3 regions of the Paenibacillus sp. EC2-1 genome follow, and region 3 is predicted to be linked to each of the others. Evidence: predicted binding sites of a transcription regulator. Region 3 holds the regulator's gene; each other region holds the start of a gene.
What was found. The regulator Rex, encoded in region 3, represses fermentation and respiration genes when NADH is low (regulators of the CRP and FNR family bind a similar motif). The targets are predictions, from matches to a motif close to TTGTGAAATATTTCACAA.
Positions count from the first base shown of each region.

Region 1: ACK8P5_RS03515 (FAD:protein FMN transferase) is a predicted target of Rex. The motif match lies at 1,590-1,607, and genes of this name have one in related genera.
Region 2: pflB (formate C-acetyltransferase) is a predicted target of Rex. The motif match lies at 1,747-1,764, and genes of this name have one in related genera.

Region 1 covers NZ_CP186006.1:733,878-737,094, forward strand. Annotated here, with positions in the region: gene ACK8P5_RS03510 (HD domain-containing phosphohydrolase) at 1-260, shown strand, start outside; gene ACK8P5_RS03515 (FAD:protein FMN transferase) at 383-1,468, opposite strand; gene ACK8P5_RS03520 (NusG domain II-containing protein) at 1,708-2,106, shown strand; gene ACK8P5_RS03525 (Gx transporter family protein) at 2,081-2,635, shown strand; gene ACK8P5_RS03530 (ATP-binding cassette domain-containing protein) at 2,670-3,217, shown strand, end outside.
Region 2 covers NZ_CP186006.1:1,999,235-2,002,451, forward strand. Annotated here, with positions in the region: gene adhE (bifunctional acetaldehyde-CoA/alcohol dehydrogenase) at 1-1,571, shown strand, start outside; gene pflB (formate C-acetyltransferase) at 1,848-3,217, shown strand, end outside.
Region 3 covers NZ_CP186006.1:2,162,055-2,165,271, forward strand. Annotated here, with positions in the region: gene dinG (ATP-dependent DNA helicase DinG) at 1-1,262, shown strand, start outside; gene ACK8P5_RS10265 (redox-sensing transcriptional repressor Rex) at 1,299-1,952, shown strand; gene ACK8P5_RS10270 (amidohydrolase) at 1,939-3,217, shown strand, end outside.

The DNA.
Region 1 (3,217 bases), 1.4 Mb from region 3:
AAGGTGTACGTTCCCATCATGAGCGCTTCGATGGTCGCGGCTATCCTGACGGGTTAAAGGGAAGAGAAATACCACTCTATGGACGCATTATAGCGGTTGCGGATGCTTATGATGCGATGACATCCGATCGCCCTTATCGGAGTGGTATGAGGGCATCTGAAGCGCTGAACATTCTAGAAGAGGGCCGGGGAACGCAGTGGGATCCCGATTTTGCAGGTATGTTCGTGAATTATATGAGGGCTACTAAGGAGAGCGCGTAAGAAGCTTAACAGCGATGTGTTCTGCTCTAGATCATCATAATTGTCAGAACCATACGACAGTATGTAACTATAATAACAGGGCACCCCTTCTTAACTTAGAAGAGATGCCCTGTTATTTTTAATTACTTCATGAGCTTATATTGGTCATTGGTCATTTCCAGTACTTCATCCATACCGGAGGTGATGTATACTTTCTTGTCCTTTGTAATAAACAGAGCCTCCACATGATCTAACTGTTCCGCGAATTCAAGACCACGATCAAGTCCCATAGAGAAGATGGAGGTAGATAACGCATCAGCATCAACTGATTTTTCTGTGAGGATGGTGACACTGCTTAAGTTATTATCAACAGGATAACCCGTCTGCGAGTCTAAAATATGGTGATAATATTTGCCGTCTTCCTCAAAGAAACGTTCATACACTCCTGAGGTCACAATCGTCTGGTTCTCAACTTTTAGGTTGCCAATGGGAATACCGCGTGTAAGGTCGGGGTCTTGAATACCGATGGTCCATTTACGACCGCCAGGCTTCTGACCAAGAGCAAGAACGTTCCCGCCAAGATCAATGATGGCACTATGGAAGTCATTGTCCGTCAAATATTTAGCAATGACATCTGCGGAGTAACCTTTGGCGATACCACCGAGGTCTAGAATCATGCCTTTTTGCTTCAGATATACTTCACGTTTATCTGGATTTAGCTCGATCAGATCATACTGGCTTAGTGGAATCAGTTTATCAATTTCGGCTTGATCAGGCACATGCGCACCCTCATTACCTATATTCCATAAGGAAACGAGAGGTCCGATTGCAAGATTGAAACGGCCATCTGTCATCTTGGAATAATCATAAGCTTTTTGGATGACACTAAAAGTCTCCTCAGACACTTGAACAGGTTTGATACCAGCATTACTATTGATCTTATAGAGCTCACTAGTGTTATTAGTGCGACTCATCTCAGCGTCAATCTTGTGTAGAAGCTCCTCAATTTCATTGAAATGCTGATCTGTGATTCGGCTATCATAAACCTTCACCTGAACGATGGTGTCAAATATATAGTATGACTTCTTAATGGGATCTTTGATTTCCGTCTGTTTACTAGTGGTCTTATCATTCGAATTTATGGAATTAGGGCCGGCGTTTGAACATCCCCCAACAATTAACAGGGCGGATAGGAGCAGAAGCAACGGAGATAGCTTGTTTTTTTTCACATCAATTCCTCATTTCCACCTGGTTTCGACTGGATTATAGCAGAGCCGACTGACGCGGGGATGTGAGACTTCTCATATTTTATTTAAAATTTTGATTAAAATTTTGGATTTGGTGATGATTTTGTGAAATCATTCTCAAAGGTGCAAAAATGGTTGTTTCCTACATTGAAGGATTGCCGGAGAGTGAGTATAATGAGGACGTCTAAGATTTATATAATCAAAAAATAAGGAAGATGCCTATGAAACGCGGTGACATGGTGCTGATTTCAGTTCTACTGGTAGCAGCCCTTATATTTCTTGTTCCGAGATGGTTAGGTGGAAGCGAAAGTGAAAAAAATCACAAAATTCCATTAACGGCAACAATTACGGTAGACGGCCAATTGTATAAGACAGTGGAGTTAACGGAAGAAGAACAGATCATTGAGATCAAGACGGATCATGGACTGAATATTCTAAAAGTACATGATTATGGCATCGAAATGATCGAGGCAGATTGTCCAGATAAAGTATGTTTAAGTTTTGGCTTTGTTGATAAGAAGAACCAGAGCATTGTTTGCTTGCCGCATAAAGTATTAGTTGAGTTGGAAGGTACTTCGGGAGGAGTGGATCAGGATGAAACCGACGCCGTTGTCAATTAGTGATTCAGCATTAATGCTAAAAAAGACAGTCATCATCGCCATATTTGCGGCTGTAGCTGTTGTCCTCAGTATCGTGGAATCATTGATTCCCGTAAACCTGTCGGTACCCGGTGCTAAGCTTGGACTTGCGAATATTATGGTGCTGACCTGCTTGTATTTCCTTCGTGGAAGAGATGCCATCACATTAATTGTGTTGAAGACCGTACTGACTGCAATGATTTTCGGAACCTTCTCTAGTTTCTTGTTTAGTTTGTTTGGTGCAGTTTTCAGTTTCGTAGTGATGTATGGACTTCTTAAGATAAGTGGAAAGAGATTGAGTCTGATCGGAATCAGTATCGCTGGTGGTGTGGCACATAATATTGGCCAATTGACCGCAGCTTCGATTATTTTCAAGACTTCTTCCATATTCTATTACTTACCGGCATTGCTGTTAACCGGTATCGTGACAGGTATTCTGATCGGGATCTCAGTTAGATATTTGGTGCCGTCTCTGTCGAAGTTATCTTTATTTGCTGGATTTACAGATTAATATACGAAGAACGAGAACAAGAGGGGGAGCTTGCGTGGATAAACCTGAACTTCATAGTCAAGATCATATGGAAGTTAACAAGTATGAGCGTGAAGGTGCCCCTCAAGCTCCAGCTGTATTAACACTTCAAGAGGTTAGTTTCTCGTATGACGGAGAGTCGGAGAATATCCGCTCCGTTAGTTTAACGGTAACGAAAGGGCAGTGGGTGAGCATTGCCGGGAGCAATGGGAGTGGTAAATCAACACTATCCCGGCTGTTTAATGGTCTTTTGTTTCCGGATGATGGGTTAGTTGAAACAGGTGGACTAAAGCTTATACCTGAGCATTTGAGCGCCATACGTCGTAAGGTAGGTATGGTGTTTCAGAACCCAGATAATCAATTTGTAGGCAGTACGGTAGAAGAGGATATCGCCTTCGGACTTGAGGGCTTGTGTATGTCTCGCTCAGCTATGAGAGAGAGAATTGATCGCTATGCAGAGAAGTTTGGTGTTAGTCACCTGCTTGGCAAGCACCCTTCGGAGTTGTCTGGAGGTCAGAAACAGCGAGTAGCGCTCACCTCCGTGCTAGCAATGGAGCCAGAGAT
Region 2 (3,217 bases), 160 kb from region 3:
AAAAGCTTAGCCCAATTCTAGCTTGCTACAAAGTGAAGAATGCAGAGCAAGGGATAGAACGTGCTGCTGAAGTCGTTGCTTTTGGTGGTATGGGTCACTCTTCGGTAATCCATTCGAACAATGATGAAATCATTCAAAAATTCTCGAATCGTATGCAAACTTGCCGTGTGCTTGTGAATCAGCCATCTTCGCAAGGCGGAATTGGTGATATCTATAATACTAACCTTCCATCGCTTACACTCGGTTGTGGATCGTATGGACGCAATGCAACATCTTCGAACGTAAGTGCTGTCAATCTCATTAACGTGAAAAGGGTGAATCATCGTACGGTGAATATGCAGTGGTTCAAAGTGCCGAATAAAATCTATTTTGAAAAAGGATCAACACAGTATCTTGCTAAAATGCCGGACATTACTCGGGTAGCGATTATAACGGACCCCATGATGGTAAAACTCGGATATGTGGAGAGAGTTGAACATTATCTGCGTCAGCGTCAGATTCCTGTTGCTATTGAAGTATTCTCTGAAGTAGAGCCAGATCCATCGACAACAACGGTTGAACGTGGTGCTGAGATGATGAAGAGATTCCAACCTGACTGCATTATCGCACTTGGTGGGGGATCGCCGATGGATGCTGCTAAAGCGATGTGGTTGTTCTATGAATATCCAGATACAGATTTCAATAACTTAAAACAGAAATTCATGGACATCCGTAAACGGATTTACAAATACCCTCGTCTCGGTCAAAAAGCGAAGTTTGTTGCGATTCCAACAACATCTGGTACAGGATCGGAAGTAACCTCGTTCGCAGTTATTACCGATAAAGTGCTTGGAAATACGAAGTATCCTTTGGCTGACTACGAGTTGACACCTGATGTAGCGATTATCGATCCGGAGTTTGTATACAGCTTGCCAAAAACGGCTGTTGCCGACACGGGTATGGACGTTCTGACACACGCGATCGAAGCTTATGTATCGGTTATGGCAAACGACTATACCGATGGTCTTGCAATCAAAGCAATTCAACTCGTATTCCAGTACCTTGAACAGTCGGCCCTGACAGGCGACAAATTGGCTCGTGAGAAAATGCATAATGCTTCTACTTTGGCAGGTATGGCCTTTGCGAACGCATTCCTTGGTATCAACCACAGCTTGGCTCATAAATGGGGCGGGCAGTACCATACGGCTCACGGACGTACCAATGCGATTCTAATGCCACACGTTATTCGTTACAATGCTAAGAAGCCTACGAAATTTGCTGCTTGGCCTAAATATACTCACTTCGTTGCGGATGAAAGATATGCTGAGATCGCACGCATTCTCGGATTACCAGCTCGTACAACGGAAGAAGGGGTTAACAGCTTGATTAATGCCATTCGTGAGTTGAACAAGAAACTGGGTATTGAAGAATCGTTCCAACAGCTGGGCATTGATCCAGTGGACTTCGAAAATCGGGTAGAGTACTTGGCTGATCGTGCATTTGAGGACCAATGTACGACTGCGAATCCAAAGCTGCCACTTGTAACTGAGCTGGCTGATGTTTATCGCAATGCATTCTATGGACGTTTCTAACAGAAACGACAACTAACAAACAGCCCTTAACACAACGTGACTAATATCACCAATCTTGTGATATTAGTCACAGATGTATATATTGAACAGGACTACAATAAAAGTGTAAAAACAATCTCAGATGATAATTCTTACAGTTTCAAGTTCGCAATCAAACAGGGGATAGCGCCCAACATTGTGAAAAGCGTCACATTTATTGATCTGGGATGTTGGACATGAGAAGATATACCATAAGCTCATGCCTCAACAACAGAACATAAATTGGAGGGATCAGAGATGTCGGTGATTGAGAAAGAAATTAAAGACGTTCAGTCCGGTTGGAGAGGGTTCAAAACAGGTAAGTGGGCAAAAGCAGTAGACGTAAATGACTTTATTGCTTTAAATATTGAGCCATATTACGGTGTTGATGACTTTTTGGTTGGACCTACAGCGAATACAACAGCATTATGGGATATTGTATCCGATCTAACCAAAAAAGAGCGTGAAGCGGGCGGCGTATTGGATGTGGATGTAAACACACCTTCTACGATTGTGTCGCACAAACCAGGCTATTTGGATAAAGAGAAGGAACAAATCGTTGGTGTACAAACCGATGAGCCTTTTAAACGTTCGATTCAGCCATTTGGCGGAATTAAAATGATGATTGATGCTTGTAACGCCTATGGTTTTGAACTTCCAGCAAGCATCGTGGATATGTTCACAAATATTCGTAAAACGCATAACCAAGGTGTATTTGATGCCTACACTCCTGAGATGCGTGCAGCACGTAGAGCAGGTATCATCACTGGACTTCCAGATGCATACGGACGTGGACGTATTATCGGTGACTATCGCCGGATCTCACTATACGGTATTGACTTCCTCATTAAAGATAAATTGAAAGAACTAAGCAGCCTCGAAGTTGATGTGATCGATGAGCCAGTGATCCGTCTTCGCGAAGAGCTGTCAGAGCAAATCCGCGCACTGAAAGAATTGAAGCAAATGGCGGAAATGCATGGCTTTGATATTTCCAAGCCGGCAACAACAGCTAAAGAAGCATTCCAGTGGTTGTATTTTGGTTACCTGGCTGCAATTAAAGAACAGAACGGTGCAGCGATGTCCCTTGGACGTGTATCCTCGTTCTTGGACATTTACATTCAGCGCGATTTGGCTGAAGGTACACTGACTGAAGAAACAGCACAGGAACTGGTTGACCACTTTGTCATGAAACTTCGTATCGTTAAATTCTTGCGTACCCCAGATTACAACGATTTGTTCAGTGGTGACCCTACTTGGGTAACAGAATCCATTGGCGGTATGTCTGTGAATGGTGAAACACGTGTTACGAAGAACAGCTTCCGTTTCTTGCACACCCTTTACAACCTTGGACCTGCCCCAGAACCAAACTTGACTGTATTGTGGTCAGAGAAATTGCCTGAAGGATTCAAGAAATTCTGTGCAAAAGTATCTATCGAGACAAGCTCGATTCAATACGAGAACGACGATCTGATGCGTCCAATCTACGGTGATGACTATGGTATTGCTTGCTGCGTATCCGCTATGCGTATCGGTAAACAAATGCAGTTCTTCGGAGCTCGTGCGAATTTAGCTAAAGCCCTTCTGTATGCTATCAATGGTGGTCGTGATGAGAAATCTGGTGCACAAGT
Region 3 (3,217 bases):
ATCCTGATCTTCTAACGGTTAAGGAGAGTTGGGATCGCCTAAATGATCTCCTTTTTGGTCTTTTACCTGAGCGTGGAGATGCTTCAGGTGAGGTGGGGCAATTTACACTTCGTCTATCGCCCTCTAAGAAACCTAAGGATTGGGTTAGCTTAACAGAACTTGAGAATCAAATATATGTAACCTTAGGTGAAGTGGTTCGTCAGGGTGATCGGCTCACTTCTGAGATTCGAGAAGAACTGGATGATTATAGTGCAGATAGTTTGATTACAGATATTAATGGGCTCTTTAAGGATTTGGCTTCCCATCGTGAGAATTTGAAATTTTTTATGACATTGAATGATGACGGTATTGTTTACTGGATGGAGGCCAATGGGAATTTCCGCAGCAAATCTTTGCAGATGTACGCGGTGCCTGTTGATGTAAGTAGTCAGCTGAAGGAATTGTTTTTTGATAAGAAACAGAGTGTGATCCTAACGTCTGCTACCCTATCTGTAGATAAATCGTTTCAGTATATGATTGATAACTTGGGACTTCAAGAAGCTTCGGAACAGGGACGATTAAACACCGTTCAACTTCCTTCTCCTTTTAATTACCGGGAGCAGGCATTATTGTTAATTCCGAGAGACTTTCCGAGCGTAAAGGGAACCGTCGGAGATCCTTTGTTCGTAAATACTTTGGTCCAATCTCTGTCAGATACGGCCATGGTGACGCGGGGGCGCATGTTAGTGCTATTCACCTCTTACCGTATGCTTCGTCAGGTATATGAGCCTTTGAAAGAAGCCTTGTCATCTAGTGACATCGCTGTTCTTGGACAAGGCATGGATGGAACGAGTCGAACGAAGCTGATTCGCAGGTTTCAGGATAGCAGTGCTTCCGTTCTTTTGGGAACTAGTTCGTTCTGGGAAGGTGTTGATATTCCAGGGGAGGCTCTAACGTGCCTTGCTATTGTCCGTTTGCCATTTCAACCGCCAAATCATCCGCTTGTTGAGGCGAAGAGTGAATTACTTCAGCAACAAAAGAAGAATCCATTCATGAAGTTATCTGTGCCACAGGCTGTTATTCGCTTTAAACAAGGCTTCGGACGCCTTGTAAGAACAGCACAAGATAAAGGAATCGTCATTGTATATGATACCCGTGTAATTGAATCATACTATGGTAAGCACTTCTTGTATTCACTACCTGGACCGAAGATGGAGCATATGCCAACAGAGCAAATGGTTTCTCGGATCACGGAGTGGATGGGGAAGGAACAGGAACATTAGAATATTATTTTGAGTTTATTATTAGGGGGAGCATGCATGAAATCGGAAAAAATTTCGGAGGCCGTAGTACGCAGACTGCCCGTTTACTTACGTTACCTAAACGAACTTCATGTTCGGGAGGTAGCAACCGTGTCCTCGCAAGAGTTAGGACAAAAACTAGACTTGAACCCAGCACAGATTCGCAAGGATCTTGCATATTTTGGAGATTTCGGTAGAAAGGGAATTGGCTATGATGTCACATACCTGATTGAAAAAATCCGCCATATATTGAAGCTTGATCAGCAGATTAATGTAGTGCTTGTTGGTGCAGGTAATCTTGGTCATGCCTTGTCTAACTACAACGCGTTCTTGAAAGATAACATGAAGATTGTTGCTATATTCGATGCATATACTCCGAAAGTGGGTACATCCATTAACAATATTGTGGTTCAGCCTATGGAAGAATTGACTTCAACGATTAAGGAGAAGGGAATTCGGATCGGTATTATTACAGTGCCCGATGTCGAGGCGCAAGCTGTAGCAGATAGTTTGATATCAGCGGGGATTGAAGCGATTCTCAATTTTGCTCCAACGATTCTGAAAGCTCCACCACAAATTCGCATCCATACGGCGGATTTCACGACAGACCTTCAAAGTTTGGCCTATTACTTAGTTAATGGAAAGGAAGATGCCGAACATGACGAATCATAAGTGGATGATCAAAAATGGTACCTTTGCTGTCCTCCAGGAAGAGAAATCTATTCTGCGTGGATATATGGTCGTCGAGAATGATCGTATAACTTACCTTGGCGAAGAAGAACCGCAGGTCGAGGCCGATATTGAAATCATTGATGGTACGCATCTTTTCTTTATGCCCGGTTTAATCAATACACATGGACATACAGCGATGTCACTTCTCCGTGGATATGGAGATGACCTCGCACTTCAGGTATGGCTGCAGGAGAAAATGTGGCCAATGGAAGCTAAATTCACAGCGAATGATGTATATTGGGGTTCTTCCCTTTCGCTAGTTGAAATGCTAAAAGGTGGCACAACAACGTTCCTGGATATGTACGACCATATGGATCAGGTCGCTGCAGTAACAGAACAATCAGGCATGCGTGGTGTGTTAACCCGTGGTGTCATTGGACTATGTTCGCCAGAGGTTCAGAAGCATAAATTGGATGAGGCTACAGCTTTCGCCAAGGATTGGCATGGAAAAGCAGACGGCCGTATAACAACGATGATATCACCACATGCTCCATATACTTGCCCTCCAGATTACATTGAGAAGTTTGTTCAGGTTGCACACGATCTGGATCTGCCACTGCATACACATATGTCCGAAACCGCTGCAGAAGTACAGCAGAATGTTCAGGATTATGGTCTGAGACCCGTAGCTCATTTACAAAAGCTAGGTGTATTCTCCAGACCGACTTTAGTAGCTCATGGAGTTCATTTAACGGATGAAGAGATCGAAATTTTGGCAACTCATAAGGTTGCTGTATCTCATAACCCAGGGAGTAATCTTAAACTGGCGAGCGGTGTAGCGAGGGTGCCAGAGCTTCTTAAAGCAGGCGTTACGGTATCTTTAGGAACAGATGGTCCCGCTAGCAATAACAACCTGGATATGTTCGAGGAAATGCGCTTAGCAGCTCTCATCCATAAAGGTGTTACGGGTGATCCGACAGCAGTGCCTGCATCGGAAGCACTTCGTATGGGTACCATCTATGGAGCTAAATCTCTATTCTTAGATGAAATTGGTACGCTCGCTCCAGGAATGAAAGCAGATTTTATTGCGTTGAATACGGATCAAGCCCATTTCTTACCACACACGGATTTCATATCACATGCCGTCTATTCAGCAAGTGCGAAGGATGTGGAACATGTATGGGTCGATGGTAAACAGATCGTCAAGAATGGTAATTGTTTAACGCTCGATGAAGAGAAGATTCGCCGTGAAGCCCAAAGTGCGT